Regions from separate parts of the Clostridium sp. DL-VIII genome, predicted to be linked through region 2. Evidence: riboswitches for the same ligand, from Rfam matches in the RefSeq annotation. Region 2 holds a riboswitch; each other region holds the start of a gene.
The links. Region 2 has a riboswitch for thiamine pyrophosphate ahead of thiF (sulfur carrier protein ThiS adenylyltransferase ThiF). Riboswitches for the same ligand answer to the same signal wherever they lie in the genome.
Positions count from the first base shown of each region.

Region 1: another riboswitch for thiamine pyrophosphate. It lies ahead of thiW (energy coupling factor transporter S component ThiW); the one in region 2 lies ahead of thiF (sulfur carrier protein ThiS adenylyltransferase ThiF).
Region 3: another riboswitch for thiamine pyrophosphate. It lies ahead of CDLVIII_RS23495 (ABC transporter ATP-binding protein); the one in region 2 lies ahead of thiF (sulfur carrier protein ThiS adenylyltransferase ThiF).

Region 1 covers NZ_CM001240.1:1,306,670-1,310,170, reverse strand. The annotation lists gene thiC (phosphomethylpyrimidine synthase ThiC) at 1-192, opposite strand, end outside; gene thiD (bifunctional hydroxymethylpyrimidine kinase/phosphomethylpyrimidine kinase) at 351-1,151, opposite strand; gene thiW (energy coupling factor transporter S component ThiW) at 1,168-1,701, opposite strand; TPP riboswitch at 1,833-1,943, opposite strand; gene CDLVIII_RS05950 (hypothetical protein) at 2,179-2,373, opposite strand; gene CDLVIII_RS05945 (4Fe-4S binding protein) at 2,450-3,501, opposite strand, start outside.
Region 2 covers NZ_CM001240.1:5,684,304-5,687,804, reverse strand. The annotation lists gene CDLVIII_RS25900 (P1 family peptidase) at 1-766, opposite strand, end outside; gene CDLVIII_RS25895 (ECF transporter S component) at 877-1,467, opposite strand; gene CDLVIII_RS25890 (PspC domain-containing protein) at 1,609-1,833, opposite strand; TPP riboswitch at 2,050-2,159, shown strand; gene thiF (sulfur carrier protein ThiS adenylyltransferase ThiF) at 2,331-3,137, shown strand; gene CDLVIII_RS25880 (thiamine phosphate synthase) at 3,355-3,501, shown strand, end outside.
Region 3 covers NZ_CM001240.1:5,099,002-5,102,502, forward strand. The annotation lists gene CDLVIII_RS23490 (ABC transporter permease) at 1-688, opposite strand, end outside; gene CDLVIII_RS23495 (ABC transporter ATP-binding protein) at 685-1,437, opposite strand; TPP riboswitch at 1,544-1,708, opposite strand; gene CDLVIII_RS23500 ([FeFe] hydrogenase, group A) at 1,910-3,501, opposite strand, start outside.

The DNA of each region.
Region 1 (3,501 bases), 2.1 Mb from region 2:
TGTTCTTAGTCCATCACCGATTCCTTCTGGGCTAAGTGATTTATGATTAATATTTGCTGGAATAACTATTTTACCCTCTGCTATAAGCTTAATTAATTTTTCTTCTGAAATTTTTTCTTTCTCAGCTACTACCTTCATTTCTTTAGTAACTATACCTTTTCTTGCTGCTTCCATTTGAGTTTTATAATTCATTTTATTTTCTCTCCTTTATCACATTTTTTATATAACAAAATTTTAAATTTACAATTTTTTAATTCTAGTACATAACTTTTAAACCACTATTTCTTTAGAATTCTGTAAAGATTGTATCTTATTGCTAGTTAACTCTTACTTCTTAACCCTTAGCTAATTTAAATATTTGCTTTTTTGTAGAGTTCATAAAAATGATTAGTAGGTCCTACACCTTTACCAAGCTCAAAACCATGCTCAATTGCAACTGTTATATATCTCTTTCCTTCTTTAACAGCTTCATCAATACTCATATTCTTTGCTAAATTTGCTGCAATAGCAGATGATAAAGTGCAGCCAGTTCCATGAGTATGCTTTGTATTTATTCTTTCTTGCGGTAAAAACATAAAGTTCTTTCCATCAAATAGTAAGTCTGTTGCATCCTCTTCTAAATGTCCGCCTTTAACTAAAACAGCCTTTGGTCCAAGTTCCTTAAGTTTTAAAGCTGCTTCCTTCATTTCTTCTAAATTGCTTATTTCTATACCTAAAATTTCTTCAGCTTCAGGTAGATTAGGAGTAATTAGTGTTGCTAAAGGAAATAATTCCTTAACTAAGGTATCCTTAGCATCTTTTGATAATAAATTAAAACCGCTTTTTGAAATCATAACAGGATCTAAAACTATTACTGGTAGTTTTTCAACCTTTTTTAAAGCTTTAGCTATAGCTTTTATTGATTCAATTTTAGAAACCATACCTATTTTTATTGCATCAACCCTAATATCATCAAAAATAACATCTATTTGTGATTCTATCATTTCTGGATTTATATCTTGAATTCCAAAAACCCCCATGGTATTTTGAGCTGTTACAGCCGTGATAACGCTCATTCCATAAACTCCATTTGCAGAAAAAGATTTTAAATCCGCTTGAATTCCCGCTCCTCCACAAGTATCTGATCCTGCAATAGTTAATGCTCTAAACATAAAATCATCCTTTCATTTAAATTTGATTAGTACTATGTTTTTCATCTATTGGTGACTCATTCTCTATTAACATTTTCTTTATAACAGGAATATTTACAAAGAAATATGCTATTATTGCTCCAACTGTGCAGCTTGATATAAATGGTATTACATAGACAAATACTGCAACATTCTTACCCAAAATAATTTCTGTCACTGGATAAGCTAATAATGCTCCTAATATTCCTGTACCAATTATTTCTCCAAGTACAGCTATACTTGGTTTTCTAAATTTCTTATAAAGAATACCTGCAAGAAACGCACCCACCATGCTTCCTGGAAACGCCAATAAACTTCCTGTTCCCATAATATTTCTTATAAGTGATGTAATAAATGCATTTGCAAGAGCATACACTGGGCCAAGGGTTATTGCACCAACTACATTTACAAAGTGCTGCACCGGAGATATCTTGGCCGCTCCAATTGGTACAGAAAATGTTCCAAATATCACAGAAATCCCAATTAACACCCCACTTAATGCAATTTTCTGCGCTTTACTTCTTTCCTTCATTTTAATGACCTCCTAAAAAATAAAATAGATTATTTTTTTAAGATTTTTTAATTGATTAACTTTGAAGAAGTTAAATATTTTAAGCAAAAAAAATGTATCCCAACGGGATACATTAACAACCATATGCACACAAAAATATTAATATACTTCCCTACGTTGGTACTAACCAAATCAGGTTATAAGAGTCTAGGAAATCAATTTTTCCAATCTCAGCTAAAATATTAGCTCCCCTAGTTATTCAATTATAAAATTATCTTTTACAATTTAAACATTATACCATTAACCTTAAAACGTCAAGCAATATTTTTAGTGATAAATTATAAACAACAATCAATATTTAGTGATAAATTAAAAGTTATGAGTTATGCTACTAAAAGTAAGAATCTAGAAAGTGAATGTTTAAGTTTTATATATGATTAGCATAACTTTCTCTGTTAGCTTTATTCTTAACTTTGTCACTTATCATTCTTAACTGATCTAATTGTTCTTTACTAATACATAGTATTTTCCATATCTTTTAACAGGTTTTATTACCTCAAATCCGTTGATAAGTTCGCCTATCACTTGATCTTTAGCAACCTCAATTAAAATTGTTTCCTTCTTTTTCTTAACACGTTCTGCTGTTATTACGGCAGGTTTTCTGCCTATGTTAGTTCTGCTTTTAGATGGCATTTTATTTCATACTCCTATTAATATTATAATCCTGAGATTATTATATTAATAATTAATATAATTGTGTCTAAATATATTATTTTGCCTGACTTAAAGCATCAGCTACAGCACTCATGATTCCTTTTGAACTATAAGTAGCACCAGAAACTGTATCAACCTGAGCTGTCTGTTTTGAAATTATTCCCTTAGATATAGTTCCAAAGGCCCTATTATAATAATTAGAAGTATCTTTATCAGATAATGTTGTTATATCTGTTATTTTTCCACCTGCTATTGTTACAGAAATTTTAGTTGTCCCTCCTCTAAATCCTTGTCCGTTTCCTGTATATGTTCCATCTTTATATTGTACAGAACTATTGGAAACAGAACCTTGAGAAACCTCATTTGAAGTTCCACTTGATATTACACCTGCCTTAGTTAAAGCATCTGCACTAAAATTACTTAATCCATATGTTCCAATCATTGCTGCTAATGCTACAGACCCTGCTAAATTTTTATTTACATCTTGTCCAAGAATATTTATATTTGCATTTCCTCTAGGGCATATTTCTGTACACTTTAAGCAATTGATACAGTCACCACCTTTAGCACCATCCACTTTATAAAGCTTTAATCCCATAGAACAATTCATAGTACAAGCTCTGCACTTTCCACAATCAGTTTTAGGTTTATTAATTTTTACTATTCCAATTTTGGAAATTATAGAAAATACTGCACCTAATGGACACAAATATCTACAAAAAAATCTTTCAATAAACGCTGCTCCTATTGTAATTAAAATCAAAAGCACTAAACCTATAAATAAGTTATTAAATATACCAGATACATCAGACATTTGTCCAAACACATCCCAAGGACTTGTACTTTGTAAAATATTACTTCCTAATGTCCATGAAATAATTATTATAAGCAGTAATATCACATACTTTGTATATTTTAATATTGAATCAATTTCTTCGCTTATTTTAAATTTTCCTTTGAATATTTTTTTAGATATAGCATATACAAAATCATTATATGCTCCAAAAGTACATACCCATCCGCAAAACCATCTTCCCATTAGTATTGTTATAAGCATCACAGCTGTGAATTCTATTAAGCTTGGAAATGCTTGAATGAAATTAAAAT
Region 2 (3,501 bases):
TGTGAGCCATTGAAGCCACTTTATTTGCTTCAGCTTTTGTAAAATCTGCATTTGTTACTATAACACCTATGGTTGTGTTTCCCTTAAATGGATTTTTGGGATTTTGAAAATTCTCAAGAATTAAGCGTTCAGTATCTAAAAAAACTTTATTTTTACTATCATATGCACCGGCAATAATGCTAAGGTTAGAAGGATCAATTACATCACCTAAGCAATTTACAGCTACTATGGCACCAACTTCAAGCTCGCCGACTTTTATTGCATAGGTTCCAAGTCCACCTTTCATAGAGTAAGCAGGACCGAGAAATTTACCTACAGTTGCACCGTATCCTGCACCGATATTTCCATTTATATCATCAGTATAGATTTCAGAATTAATACATGCTTTAAATCCCATTTCCTTATCTGGTCTTATTTTTGGATCACCAAAGGCTAAATCGAATAACACAGCTTCACATACAATTGGAACTTTAGCAACAGTTACATCAAAGCCTATATCTTTCTTTTCTAAATATTCCATTACGCCAGAGGCAGCATCTAATCCGAAGGCACTTCCTCCAGACAAAACTACAGAATGAACTTTATCTACCATTTCCATTGGATCAAGCAAATCAGTTTCACGAGTTCCAGGTGCTCCACCACGAACATCAACACCACCAGTAGCACCTTTTTCACATATAATAACTGAGCAGCCAGTACCACCTTCTCTATTTTCAGCATGACCAAGCTTAATACCATCTATATCACAAAACTTTATTTCTTTCATAAATAAAATGCTCCTTATAATAAAAATTTATATAAATAAATGACCAAGGATAATAAAGTTAATTAAAATCATTGGTCATCATTAAAGAGTAATAATTAAATATTATTACATTATTTTTTCATTTTTTGTATAGCAACTATAACAGGAATACATATTACAGCACTTACTATGGCTTCTGGAATTCCGTTTGTGACTCCGATTGTAGCAATAGTAGTTCCGGCAATTGCTCTATCTATTCCAAGAGCAGCTGAATATCTATCTAAGTAGATTAAATAGGCTAATCCTAAAACTCCGATTGTATTTGTTAAAGTCGCACATAATGCGGCAATACCGATACTAATACTCTGTTTTTTAATTGCATTTTTTAAAAGAATATACACATAATATGCTACAACTCCAATTAAAATCCTAGGAATCAAAGCTATTATAGGATTCCAAAAAAGGAATGATGTTGGTAGTGGAGTTGTAAAAGCTTGATACATTGAAAATAATCCAAAGACTAGTCCAACTAAAGCACCTACAATTGGACCTTCAACAATTGCACCTATAATTACAGGAATATGCATAATAGTAGCTTTTACAGGTGGGATTGGAATAAAACCTAATCCTGTTAATCCTAAGAAAATAGAAATGGAAGACAACATACCTATCATTGCTATCTGTCTAACTGAAAATTTTGGTTTAATATTACTTCTTTCCATTAAAATACCTCCGTTCTTATTCCGTAATGTGGATATAATTCGGAAAAATCTATATACGAATTTCCGTTCAGTTTCTATAAGGAATACCGACATCTAGTATTTTACCACTTTTGAAAAAAAGTTCAATAATTTTAATGAAAGTTATTGGTTTGGACTTTGATCCTTAAAGATGTCTTGTTTATCAGGCATAATGAGTGCACATATAAAGTAGATTACAATGCAGACAGGAAGAAATTTTATAGATAATAAGATAAACAATATGCGAACTAAGGTAACATCTCCGCTTATATAATCAGAAACCCCAACAAGTACTCCGCAAATCTTTTTTCTTGAAACATCTTTATATAGTTTTTTATTTTCAAACATTATATTTATCCTCCAAATTATATTCTAATTTTAATAAAGGTGATCTATTGTTAAATATATTATAAACACAGAAATTTTTAATTAATAGCAGGTTTCGGATATCTTTATATAAAAATAAGAAAATAATAAGTTTTCTTTACCTGCTATTCCTATATAAATAATTTGAATTGTTATTAATAAAATGATAATATAAAATTAATATAATAAGTAAAAATAAATAGAGGCTAGGGGTGCCAAATAAAATTGGCTGAGAAAAGCTATATTTGCTTTAACTCTTTTAACCTGATGTGGCTAATACCACCGTAGGGAAGCAATAAATGAATTTAATTTATTTAATAAATAGAAATTTAGAAGACTTTTCCTAGGGAAGAGTCTCTTTTTATTTTAAGAGAAATCATAAGGAAGTTAAATCGGTGAACAAGTTATTTTATTACGGTTTAACAACCAGGAAGGATAAAAAGTAAAATATATTACACTAAATTTAGGAGGGATTAGTTTTGAAAATAATAGTAAATGAAAAAGAGGTTTTGGAAAAGGAAAATGCTACTGCATTTGAAATTAGAGATAAAATAAAAAGTGATGCCGATATAGTTATATTAAATGGATTTCCTATTAAATCAGACTACACTTTGAGCGAAGGAGATAAGCTTACATTAATTAAAAGAGGAGAAATTCCAAGTAAAGAGGAATTAGAGGCTTTAATGGTAAGCAGACATACACCTAAAGTGCACGAAAAGGTAAAGCAGGCTAAAGTTGCGATTGCTGGACTTGGAGGGCTGGGTTCAACAGTAGCATTGGCTCTTGGACGAATTGGTGTTGGACATTTGAAAATAATTGACTTTGATGTTGTTGAACCTAGTAATTTAAATAGACAGCAATATTTTATTAAGAATATTGGCATGAAGAAATGTGATGCTTTAAAAGATATTCTTGATGAAATTAATCCATTTATAGAAGTTCAAAAAATTGATGCTTGTGTAGGACCTGATAATATTAAAGAATTATTTGAAGACATGGATATAGTAATTGAAGCCTTTGATGGAGCAGAAAATAAAGCCATGATAGTAAGGGAAGTTTTACTTCAAACTCAAAGACCAAAAATAATTTCAGCATCAGGTATGGCAGGTTATTATTCTAATAATTTGATAGTCAGTAAAAAGATGAACTCCAGATTATATATGTGTGGAGATTTTGAAAATGAAGCAAAAATAAATGAAGGATTGATGGCACCTAGAGTTGGTATTGCAGCCTGTCATGAAGCGAACATGGCACTTAGACTGATTTTAGGCGAAGAAGAAGTTTAAAGCAGCTTACAGTTATGAATTATAAGTTATGAGTTGGTTATAAAATCGCAGTAATAGATTTATAAAATAATATTTTGAAAACTCTATATGTTTTTCCTTTAACTTTTAACTTATAAAATTAATTATTTTAGATAAATTAGTGTTTTCAACATATTATATAAATGTTTTGTAAGTTTTAAATATTGAAGAAAATATATAGTAAGGAGAAAATAAAGTTATGATTATAATTGGAATAACTAATAGAAAATTATGTTTAGATTTTTATGAACAAATAAGAAAAATAGCCAAATCGAAGATAAATTATTTAATGATAAGGGAAAAAGATTTAGAAAGTGGAGAATTATTGGAAACAGCTTTAAAAGTA
Region 3 (3,501 bases), 590 kb from region 2:
CTATAATAATTGCAATAAGTGATAGCAATACAATTGGTGCAAACACTCCTGCACCGTCTAACTGAGTCATCATTCTTTTACTAAAATACCCAAGTCCACTTTGTGCTCCAAGCCATTCGGCTATTGCTGCACCTATTATACTAAGTGGCACCGCCATTTTAATTGCTGAAAAGAAATATGGAAGTGCAGTTGGAATTTTAAGTTTTATAAAAATGTCTTTTCTGCTTGCACCATAAGTTATTAAAAGTTCTTCCATTTCTCTTTTTGTGGCTTTAAACCCATCATGAACAGCTATTGCTATTGGGAAAAAGGTTATTAGTATTGTCACCAAGACCTTGCTCCATATACTATACCCAAACCAGAGTACGAAAAGGGGTGCAATAGCTGTAGTTGGTATAGTTTGAGATGCTATTACAACTGGATATAAAGCATTCTCTACTTTTTCACTCATGTCCATAAATATAGCAAGTGCTAATCCTAAAATAATTGAAATGAAAAGTCCTAATATTGTCACTCCCATAGTTGCTGGCAGATGTACTAAAAATAAAGGTTCCTTAAGTTCCCATAACTTCACTAAAATTTGCGTTGGTGATGGTAATATGTAATGAGCATTTATTATCATTGCTATAACTTGCCAAAGCACTAAAAGTATTGTTGTTAATATAATTGCAGGCAAATTTTTTTTCATAATTTCACCTTCTGTCTAAGTCTGCTTATAAGGCTTTCTTTTAAATTAACTATTTCACTCCTCTGAAGCATACTTCTATTCCGTGGATATTCCAGAGGAATTTCTATTTTCTCTAGCTGAGTTATAGGTTTATCATTCACTACAAATATTGACTTTGATAAAAAAATTGCTTCCTCAACATCGTGAGTTATAAACACTATTGTTTTATTAAGTCGTTCCCATTCCTCTAAAAGCCATTCCTGCATTGAAATTTTAGTTAAAGAATCCAATGCACTAAAAGGTTCATCTAAAAGTAATAAATTAGAACCAGTTAATATTGTTCTCGCAAATGATATTCTTTGCCTCATCCCACCTGATAGATCTTTTGGAAATTTGTCTTTATATTCTAAAAGTCCAATCTCCTCAAGAATTTCAATCACCTTTTTCTCTCTATCTCTTTTATTAATTTTTTGTAATTCCATTGGCAGACTAAGATTTTCACTTATTGTTCTCCATGGGAAAAGCAAGTCTTTTTGAGGCATATAAGCACTATAATTCTTTATATTTTTTATTGAAATCCCATTTATTAAAATTTCTCCACTTTCAAATTTCTCTAACCCATTTATCAATCTGAAAATAGTACTTTTACCACTACCGCTGGTACCTATAATCGAAATAAACTCTCCATTTTCTAAAGAAAATGATAGATCTTCTATAATCCTATAGTCATCATCTGGATATTTGAAGGTAACGTCTCTAAATTCAAGCATATTATCAACTCCTTGTTTAATTTACAAGACATTTTAAAAATATTTTTCTAAACAAAAAAGCTTTCTCCAACAAAAGAAGAAAGCTTATTCTTTACGCATAATAATAGCATAATTAAACTCACTTCCCTGCGTTGGTTCTAACCAAATCAGGTTCAAAGGGTTGAGCATATAATATACTCTCTCAGCATTTAGCCACATGAATAAAAATAATAGGCAATTTATATCGATCTATTGTTTTTACTCGTGCCTAAAGGCACCCCTAGTAATATTTTCACTTATGAAAAGTATATAATAATATTTTCCTATTGTAAATGTATTTTTAATATCCCTCTTAAATAAAAAAAGTTATACTTCTTTAGCTACTAAACTGAAGCATAACTTTTCTTTATGAAACAATAAATTACTACATTAGCCATTTTTAATTTCTAGAAAATCAGATATCCTTAATTTGCATAGAATTTTTTCTTACCTACTACCTACCATTCATATAATGAACATGTAATAGCTCTTTTGATCGTTCTCTTAATAGCCCTTTATATAAAGATTTAACTATAGGATTTTCTTCACTTCTCTTAATTTGAGCCACCTTATCTACTTTATATAATCCTCTTGCTCTTTGAATCTTATCTTCACCTAGAATGAATGGTTGTCCTGCTCCGCATATGCATCCACCTGGGCATGCCATAACTTCTATAAAATCAAACTTCTCTTCTCCGCTTCCTACTTTTTCAATCAAAGTTTCTACATTATTAAGTCCACTTGCAATTCCGATACGTAGATTCTTATCCCCTACAGAAAGTTCACAGACTTTTATTCCTTCCATACCGCGGACTCCTATAAATTCTATTTCGTTTAAAGCGCTAGAAGTTTTATCACTAACAACATTACGAATAACTGCCTCTGTTACTCCGCCAGTAACACCGAATATCGCACCAGCACCTGAATATAGAGAAAATGGTGCATCCAGAGATTCTGCTTCCATTTCATCAAACTTAATACCAATTTCTTTAATCATGGCACTTAATTCTGTTGTAGTTATTACATAATCCACATCTTGAATTCCATTTCTTATGAATTCATCTCTGGATGCTTCTGCTTTCTTAGCGGTACAAGGCATGACTGCTACAGATATAGTTTCTTTACCTTCCTCTACATCTTTCTCCTTAAAGTATTCCTTAATAACAGAACCAAACATCTGCATCGGAGATTTACAGCTGGATACGTATGGTAATAACTCTGGATGCTTTGTTTCCACATATCTAACCCACGCTGGGCAGCAAGAAGTAAATAAAGGAAGTTTATTATCACCTATTTCTAACTTTTCTAAAAATTCCTTAGATTCTTCAATAACAGTAAGATCTGCACTTAAAGAAGTGTCATAAATATCATCAAAGCCTACCCTTCTCATAGCTGCAACGATTTTTCCCATTACATTTTTGCCAAATTTCATTCCAAATTCTTCACCTAAGGCTACTCTTACTGCTGGTGCAACCTGTGCGACTACTCTCTGTTTAGGATTAAATATAGCTTTCCAAACATTCTTAACATCACTCTTAATAATAATTGCACCTGTAGGACACACAGTGGCACATTGTCCACAGTTTACACAATTTGTTTCACTTAATTTCTTTCCGAAGGCTGGACTTACAACCATATCAGAACCTCTATGTGCAAAATCAATTGCACCTACATTTTGTATTTCATTGCACATTCTAACGCAATCACCGCATAAGATGCACTTGCCTGGATCACGGACAATTGCTTTTGACGACATATCAATTTCTGCTTTTACCTCACTACTCTTGAAACGAATGTTTGTAATACCAAAACGTAATGCCAATTTTTGAAGTTTACATTTACCATTCTTCTCACATACAGTACAATCTCTACAGTGAGCAGCAAGCAATAATTCCAAAATCATCTTTCTATGCTTATGAAGCTTAGGTGTGTTAGTCTTAATTATCATCTTGTCCTTTGGGGGAGTTGAGCAAGATGCTATAATGCTGCCTCTTTCATCTTCAACAACACACATTCTGCAAGCCCCATAAATTGATAAATCCGAAT